2 regions of the Exiguobacterium sp. s91 genome follow, and region 1 is predicted to be linked to the other one. Evidence: riboswitches for the same ligand, from Rfam matches in the RefSeq annotation. Region 1 holds a riboswitch; the other holds the start of a gene.
The links. Region 1 has a riboswitch for FMN ahead of KNQ06_RS02395 (ECF transporter S component). Riboswitches for the same ligand answer to the same signal wherever they lie in the genome.
Positions count from the first base shown of each region.

Region 2: it holds a riboswitch for FMN, as region 1 does, so the genes downstream of both, ribD (bifunctional diaminohydroxyphosphoribosylaminopyrimidine deaminase/5-amino-6-(5-phosphoribosylamino)uracil reductase RibD) here and KNQ06_RS02395 (ECF transporter S component) in region 1, are expected to answer to the same signal.

Region 1 covers NZ_JACSMZ010000001.1:475,357-479,749, forward strand. Annotated here, with positions in the region: gene KNQ06_RS02380 (DUF1462 family protein) at 1-29, shown strand, start outside; gene KNQ06_RS02385 (NAD(P)/FAD-dependent oxidoreductase) at 70-1,122, opposite strand; gene KNQ06_RS02390 (YuzB family protein) at 1,215-1,448, shown strand; gene KNQ06_RS02395 (ECF transporter S component) at 1,525-2,091, opposite strand; FMN riboswitch at 2,247-2,389, opposite strand; gene KNQ06_RS02400 (HesB/IscA family protein) at 2,501-2,851, shown strand; gene KNQ06_RS02405 (NAD-dependent epimerase/dehydratase family protein) at 2,971-3,837, shown strand; gene KNQ06_RS02410 (GNAT family N-acetyltransferase) at 3,834-4,337, shown strand; gene KNQ06_RS02415 (GNAT family N-acetyltransferase) at 4,334-4,393, shown strand, end outside.
Region 2 covers NZ_JACSMZ010000001.1:73,339-77,731, reverse strand. Annotated here, with positions in the region: gene ribA (GTP cyclohydrolase II) at 1-612, opposite strand, end outside; gene ribE (riboflavin synthase) at 612-1,238, opposite strand; gene ribD (bifunctional diaminohydroxyphosphoribosylaminopyrimidine deaminase/5-amino-6-(5-phosphoribosylamino)uracil reductase RibD) at 1,223-2,263, opposite strand; FMN riboswitch at 2,424-2,568, opposite strand; gene KNQ06_RS00425 (M20 family metallopeptidase) at 2,752-3,957, opposite strand; gene KNQ06_RS00420 (MetQ/NlpA family ABC transporter substrate-binding protein) at 3,980-4,393, opposite strand, start outside.

The sequences.
Region 1 (4,393 bases):
TTGATGCAAAGTTAAGTCAGACGGGATGAATGAAAAAGAGGTATCCCAAGATCGGGACACCTCTTTTGCTCATTTAATCTTTTTGTGTTTCCATAAGACACCGGACTTCAAGAGACGTGGGACTTTCCCCGTCAGAGCTTGCTTGCCCATGACGATCCCGAAACCGTCTGATTTTCCGAGCGATCCGAGCATCCCGCGCAGTTTGATTTCTGGCAGTTTCGGCAATTTCTTCCCTTGCCATTTCGCTTGCAAGACGTCGACGACTTGTTCTGCCTGATGTTCTGCGAGTTGACCGCTTGGCGCATAAGGCAAGCTGGCACAATCGCCGATGACGAAGACGTTATCGTATTCCGGTACGTGATGATGTTCCGTCAATTTGATCCGACCACCACTGTCTGCAGCAAAGCCGAGATCACGAACGACCTTGACCGGCTGCGTACCTGCCGTCCAAATCGTTAAGTCCGACGGGTACGTATCGTCGCCGTTTCGCACGTCGTCCGCCGTGACGAGCGTGACGTTCGAATTGTTGATGACTTCCACGTCATGCTCCTCGAACCATTCCTGGACGTAAGACGAGACTTTGTCGGATAAGAATGACAAGACGGATGGACCGCGGTCGAACAGACGAATCGTTAAATCCTTCCTGCTCTCATGCAGTTCACTGGCAAGTTCGACACCAGATAGACCAGCACCGACGATCGAGACGACGGACCCCGGTGACAGACCACAGATCGCTTGCTGTGTCTTGCGCGATTCTTCAAGTGTCTGGATGCTGTATGTAAACTCTTGAGCACCCGGAATGTTGTGGTATTTATCCTCGCAACCGAGGGCGATGATCAAGTCATCATAGAATAATTCTGATCCGTCTTGCAGGTGGACCGTATTCGTCTCTGGTGAGATTTTAATGACATGTCCATATTTATAAGTAAGATGTTTCCCCTCCGGAAATTCAATCCGGACATCCCGATCTGATAATGTACCTGCTGCGAGTGCGTAATATTCCGTTTTGAGTGCGTGGTACGGTAGACGGTCGACGAGCGTGACGGCAACTTCCTCGTCCTTGAATCGCTCACAAATCCGCATTCCACCATATCCTCCGCCGAGTACGACCAATTGCTTCATAACGTAAAATCCCCCTTAGTTCCCCTAAATCAGTCTGACCTTGTATAATACGACATGAGGCAGGTCGTTTCCTGCTTGAAGGAGGAAAAAAAGTGAATCCGATTATTGAATTTTGTATCAGTAACTTAGCGGCTGGTACACAGGTCGTCATGGAGCAACTCGAACGTGACCCGAACGTCGACGTCGTCGAATACGGTTGCCTCGGCTATTGCGGTATTTGTTCGCTTGATCATTTTTGTCTCGTTGATGGTGAGACGGTCGTAGGCGAGACGCCGGAAGAGTTGCTTGAAAAAATTTACCTAAAAATCGAAGAGAATGAGCTGTGAGCACGGACAGCCAAAAAATCCCCTCGTTCGTCTGAACGAGGGGATTCGTGTCCGTCAGCGGGCGCAGCTTTTCGGATCAGGCAGATTGTTGACGGCGCATCATCCATGGTCGTAGTTTCAAGAACAACGGAATGAAGAGTGCCGAGATGAACAACGCCTTGATGACGTTAAACGGTAAGATACCAGCTGTGATCGCTGTCCATTTGACAGCTGGATCCGCCATGTAGTCCATACCGAGGAACCATGCATACGCTGGAAGGATCAAGATATAGTTGAGAATCGCAAGACCGAGTGCCATCGTGATCGTACCAGCGACGAGACCAGTTGCGAGACCTTGTGTTGATTTCTTTTTATGGTAGAACCAGCTAACAGGAAGCACGAATGCGACGCCAGCAGCGAAGTTCGCGAATTCTCCGACCGGAACACCACTTCCGCGGAAGATGTAGTATAGCACGTTCTTCAGTGCTTCGACGATGACACCTGCGACCGGTGAGAACATGATCGCTGCGACGAGAGCAGGAACATCACTGAAGTCAATCTTCAGATAGTTCGGTAAGAACGGTAGTGGAAAATTGATAAGCATAAGAACAAATGAGATTGAACCTAACATTGACAGAGTGACCATTTTTTGTGTGCGTTTCATACGAGTATTGTCTCCTTTTGCTCGTTCCTCTCGATGAAGTATTGGCATGACTGCGTCCATAAAGAAACCCCTATTGATGAGATCAACAGGGGAGAAGTCCGCATTAAATAAACCTAATCGATTATTGCAAAAATCGATCAAATTCAAACTCATGCCGCCATCTTCTCCCATCCAGACTGTACTGTCGGCTCCTGAATTACACAGAATCAGCAAATAGCGCCCTATTCGCTCGCGGGCTTCAACTTAAGAAGAGTTGTTTACCGCCGGTCGGGAATTTCACCCTGCCCTGAAGATGGAACGATTATTTTGTTGTACATACCATTTATACAACGAATTCAAGATAGTTTCAAGCAACTAGGTTTCGATTCGCTCAGAAGTTGCGTATACTAAAGAAAAGGAAGGTGATGACATGATCCATTTAACGGAGGCAGCAGCGCTACAAGTCCAGGACATGATGGCGCAGGCACCAGCAGATGAACGGAATCTTCGGATGCTCGTCCAAGGTGGTGGATGTAGTGGTCTGTCGTACGGAATGGGATTCGACCAACAGAAAGAAACGGATCTCGTTTTCGAACAGCACGGCGTGACCGTCATCGTGGACGAAAAAGATTACCCGGTCGTCAAAGGACTGGAAATCGATTATAAACAGTCGATGCTCGGCGGTGGATTCACAATCACGAATCCGAATGCCATCGCAACATGCGGTTGCGGGACATCGTTTCGAACAGCAACGAACGCTGGGACACCGGGTGGCTGTTAATGAATCCAATCGTGGACATCGTCCACGATTTTTTTTATTGCTCATATACAGGAGACCTGTTCCATTGACTCGAAATATTTAAGAGAGTGAATGCTACTACGAACAGGGAGGGCTTCAGGATGAGAAAAGTATTGATCTTCGGGGGAACGCGTTATTTCGGACGACGGTTAGCGATTCGTTTAGCCGATTCGGGGGATGATGTGACGATCGTCACACGCGGCGAGCATACACCACCAGTCGCGAAGGGCTTGACATTTTTCAAAGGGGACCGGACGTCAAGTAGTACGATGAAGGACTTAAGCCAACAGCACTGGGATGTCATTTATGACAACATTTGCTTCACGCCGTATCAAGCCAAGCTTGCGATCGATGCGTTTGAAGGGAAAGTCGGACGCTATGTGTTGACGTCGACGATGTCTGTCTATGAAGGCGGTGGTGCGAACATCACGGAGCGTGCCTATAATCCGTTTCCCGGGAAATATGACCTCGAGAAGGAACATGGATATGGCGAAGGGAAACGCCAAGCGGAGAGTTATTTCTTCCAACGGGCGACGTTCCCAGTCGTTGCCGTCCGTTTCCCGGTCGTCCTCGGACCAGATGATTATACGGAGCGACTCGTCTTTCATATCAAACGGGCGCTTGACGGTCGTCCAATCGTCGCTGAAAACAGCTATGCCAAGATGGGCTACATCTCAAGTTACGAAGCCGCTGCCTTTCTTGAGTGGTGTGGTCGTTCGGAAATGACGGGACCAATCAACGCTGCGAGTGACGGTGTCTTATCGATTCAAGATCTGATGGATAAGATCGACCACGTTGCGGGAACGACGAGTCAACTCGTTGCAAAAGGAGAAGATGAATCGCCGCTTGCAACGGAACGTGATTTCTATATGGATACGACAGCTGCAAAACAAGCAGGCTATCTGTTTCAACATATCGATGACTGGCTCGATCGTTTGATTGAAGAGGAGGTGCGCAATCACCAATGATGCAGTTGATGAAACCGACTCTTGAATGGGAAATGGAGTACCGCGCTTTTTTAGAAGACTGGCGAGAATCGGGCGAAACGATCGTGCCGGAAGCAGTCGGAGACACATATGAACCACTTGGCGCTTATTTCGCGGAACTTAAGGAAATGGAGACGACGGTCAGACCGGGTCTCGTCACCCATACGACGTACTGGATGGTCGACGGGCAACGAATCGTCGGAGCGTTGAACTTCCGGCATGACTTGACGGAGAACTTGAAGTTGTACGGCGGACATATCGGATACGGAATCCGACCATCCGAGCGTCAGAAAGGATATGCGACGAGTGGTCTTCGACTTGCGCTTGAAGAAGCACGCCAGCGTGGACTGGATCAAGTACTGTTGACGTGTGGCGTTGATAATCTAGCATCATGTCGTGTCATCTTGGCGAACGGCGGACAAGAAATCGAGCCGACTGTTCGTAATGGACGCGAGACACGTCGCTTTATCATCTTGTTATGAGAATCCGTGAAGCACATCTTGAAGATGCGTCAGCCATCGCTCGCGTTCATATCGAC
Region 2 (4,393 bases), 400 kb from region 1:
CTCCCGCTTCAACGGTCGCTCGAGATACGCGACGAGTGCTTCGATCGTAATCAGTTTTAAATCATGTTCTTCCTTATAGAGAAGTAGATCATCGACCCGTGCCATCGTGCCGTCTTCCTTAATGATTTCACAGATGACGGCGATCTCATCGCTACCGGCAAGACGGGCAAGATCGACACCCGCTTCCGTATGTCCACGTCGCTCCCGGACACCACCCTCTTTGGCGATCAACGGAAAGATGTGACCCGGTCGTTTGAAACGTTCCGGTCCATCCGTCAGCATCCGCTGAATCGTTAGCGACCGTTCCTCAGCACTGATGCCGGTCTTTGCCTCTTCATGATCGATGCTGAGCGTGAATGCCGTTCCATGCGGATCTGTATTATTCGCTGTCATCGGAGCAAGTTCGAGTCGCTTTGCGATCCGCGGGCTGACTGGTACACAGACGAGTCCTTTTCCGTATGTGATCATGAAATTGATGTTTTCCGGTGTCGCGTGTTCCGCGAGCATGACGAGATCGCCCTCATTCTCACGATCCTCGTCATCGCAGACGATGATTGGTCGTCCGTTCTTCAAATCTTCTATCGCGTCTTCAATCAAGTCGAATCCGTTCATTACATGTCGCCTCCTAAGAATGCTGCCCAGTCCGTCTGCTTCTCATGCTGCGTGAAATGATAGAGATGTTTCGCCATCATGTCACACTCGATATTGACGACTGCGCCGCTTGCCAATCGATCAAACGTCGTCACTTGACGTGAGTGCGGAATCAATGAAATCGAGATCGTTTCCGGCGTGACGCGTTGCAACGTCAGGCTCGTGCCGTTGATCGCGATCGAGCCTTTCGGAATACAATACTTTTGCCACGATCCGACATCAAACGTATAAACCATCGCTTCTCCATCCGGTCGCCGACTGATCAGCCGCGCTGTTCCGTCGATATGTCCACTGACGAAATGACCGCCGAAACGACCGTCTGCCGGCATCGCCCGTTCGAGTTGCAATGGGCTTCCGACGCGGTACGTGCCGAGTGCCGTCGAACGGATCGTGTCATGGACGGCATCTGCTGTGAAACCGGTCGGACTCATCGACGTGACCGTCAAACAAATCCCGTCGACGGCGATGCTATCCCCGATCTTCGTTCCTTCGAGTACCTGGTGCGCCTCAATTTCAAGCGCTAACCCGTTCGGTCGCGGGATCTTTCGTTTTAAGGTTCCGACTTCTTCAATCAATCCGGTGAACATGTCGTCTCCTCCTTTCGGATGTACGTCAGATGGAGATCCGGTCCAACCGTCTCAACCTGGTCGATTTGAAAACGATCTTCGATATCGTGTTGACTATTCCACGCATCGCCTTCAAAAATCGATGGGGCTTGGTAGACTTCGATTCGGTCAACGAGATCTGCCTCAAGGAAAGCGGCTTGAATCGTCGGTCCACCTTCGATCAAAACACTGCGGATGTCTTGTTCGTATAAGCGTTTCAAAATCGCTTCCGGCGTCTCATACTCACCAACGAGAACCGTCACCTGATCGTGACTAATCCGAGGAACACTCGTCAGCCAGTAGGTTGGATTTTTACCATCACGGAAAACTTGGGCCGTCTCCGGGACCCGACCACGACGATCGACGATTACCCGAATCGGCTCGATGCCTGACGACGCGCGTAACGTTAGTGCCGGATCATCGACGAGGACCGTCTCACTGCCGACGAGGATCGCATCATGGCGACCTCGCAGAGCACGACCGTTCGCGCGTGCTTCTTCTGACGTGATCCAGCGCTGTTCACCTGTCGCCGCGATCCCGTTCATCGTCTGAGCGATTTTGACGGTCACGGTCGGACGTTTTCGTTCGATCGTCTTCCAGAATGCCGTGTAGAGGGCTTCTGCCTCATGTCGTAACAAGCCAACCTCGACTTCGATTCCCGCGTCCTGTAGTCGTTTGATTCCGGAACCAGCGACGATCGCATGTTTGTCTTCCGTTGCGACGAAGACTCGTTTGATTCCTGCTTGTAGAATCGCTTCCGTGCATGGTGGCGTCTTGCCGTGATGGTTGCATGGCTCGAGCGTCACGTAAAGATCGGCACCACGGGCGGCTTCCCCTGCCATCCGTAAGGCTTCGACTTCTGCGTGCGGACCACCGGCAAACCGGTGCGCACCAAAGCCGATGATGCGTCCTTGTTTGACGATGACACAGCCGACACTTGGATTCGGACTTGTTTGTCCGTGTAACATTTGTGCTAATTGCATGGCATAACTCATCATCTGTGACATCGCGTTCACTCCTTTCAAATGAAAAAAGACGCCCCTTGAAAAAGGGGCGTCTGTATAGAAGGGTTCACGAAATACACGGTTCGCTCCCTGCATTTTTTTCATGCAGAAAGAGACCATCTCCTGAAAACATTTTTTCAGAAAACGGCTTGAATCGTGTCGTTTCGTTCTTCTCCCATCCGGACTTTACCGTCGGCCCTGGAATCTCACCAAGTCAGCCATGATGCGTACATCACAGGTCGCGGGCTCGTCGATCAATCGATCGCATCACCGCCGGTTGGGATTTTCACCCTACCCCGAAGAACTGGATTATTGAGTTATACAATTTTAGCCTAGCATATCTTTTTCAAGAAAACAAAGCGCAAATGCTTCTGTCTTGTCTCTTTTTTGATTTCGCTCCAATTCTGTCACCCATCACCAATTCGTGATCGACCGCATCTCAAAAACGACCGGAGCACCTGATAGCAGTGCATCCAGTCGTTGTTTTCCGCTCATAAATATCCGTTCTTCCGATCGTGGAATTCTTGAGCGATCGCCCCGCGCGTCCGTTCATCAGCGAGGACGCGAAGCGCTGTCCGAGCGAGGATTTTCGCACCCGTGATCAAGGCTTCATCTCCAGCTTCTGAACGAGCCGCTTCTTTGAATGCTTCCGTATGCGCGACGAGATCGTCCGGACCTATCTTGATATACGGATGGATCGTCGGAATGACTTGACTGATGTTACCGGCATCCGTCGAGCCAAGACCCGGTCGTTCGTCTAAGTGGACCTTTTCACCAAGCGATTCTGCTTCTTCTTGGAACAGACGGTCGAACGTCCGGTTGAAGACGAGGTTATCGACTTCATTTTGGAAGGCGATGACGTCAAGTGTCGCCCCAGTCGCGAGTGCCGCGCCTTGGGCGACGGCTTTGATTTTTTCCGTGACGGCATTCAATCGTTCCCGTGTCGTCGCCCGGATGAAGAAACGTGCTTTTGCGTATTCCGGGATGATGTTCGGCGCATCACCTCCATGCGTGATGATTCCGTGAATCCGGACATCGTCCGGTAATTGCTGACGTAACGCATTGATTCCATTGAAGAGTTGAATGACAGCGTCAAGGGCGTTGATGCCTTCCTCCGGTGACGCCGCTGCGTGTGCCGGACGACCCGTAAAGGCAAAGTCGAGCGGATCGACCGCAAGGGAAGAACCCGTGATCCGTGTTTGTCCCGACGGATGGACCATCAAGGCTGCATCGATCCCTTCCAGCAACTGATGTTTGACGAAACTGCCTTTCGCACTACCGTTCGGTCCACCTTCCTCGGCTGGTGTTCCAAGGACAACGACACTCCCGCCGACTTCATCGAGCACTTTACTGAGCGCGATTGCCGCTGCGACGCTCGTCGTGCCGATGATATTATGACCGCACGCGTGACCAATACCCGGCAACGCATCGTATTCAGCAAGAAAGGCAATCGTTGCGCCTGGTCGGTCGCTCGATTTCTTCGCGAAGAACGCGGTATCGTGCCCCGCGACGCCGAGTTCTACTGTAAAACCTTCCGCTGTTAGACGCTCCGCATGGAGCCGCGAAGCAAAGAATTCCTCGTTCCCGATTTCCGGCGTTGCATGAATCCGATGACTTGTCTCAAGATACGATTCCCGTTTTTGTTCGATGTCCTGTTCAATCGTCTCTACCCATGTCGTGCGTACTGGTGTCGTCATACTGTCCACTCTCCTTTTGAAATTATTCGCCGATATCGCTCAATGGAACGAACGTCGGGATCGTACTGCCTTTATATTCTTTTTTGATGAAGGCCGCGACATCTTTTTGTTGATACAGCGATGCGATTTTTTTCAGTTCTTTTTTGTTCTTGTCTTCCGTCCGTGTCGCGATGATGTTGATGTATGGTTTTGCTGTCTCGTTCTCATGGACGATCGAGTCCTTGATCGGGTTGAAGCCAGCGTCAACGGCAATGCCATTGTTGATGATTGATGCCGCGACGTCCGGTAAGACGCGTGGCGTTTGCCCGGCGACGATCGGAACGATTTTCAGCTTTTTCGGATTCTCGACGATCTTATCGACCGAACCGTTGCCATCGAAGTCGTCCGGTAGCTTGATCAGACCTGCTTCTTGCAGTAACAAGAGGGCACGTCCCAT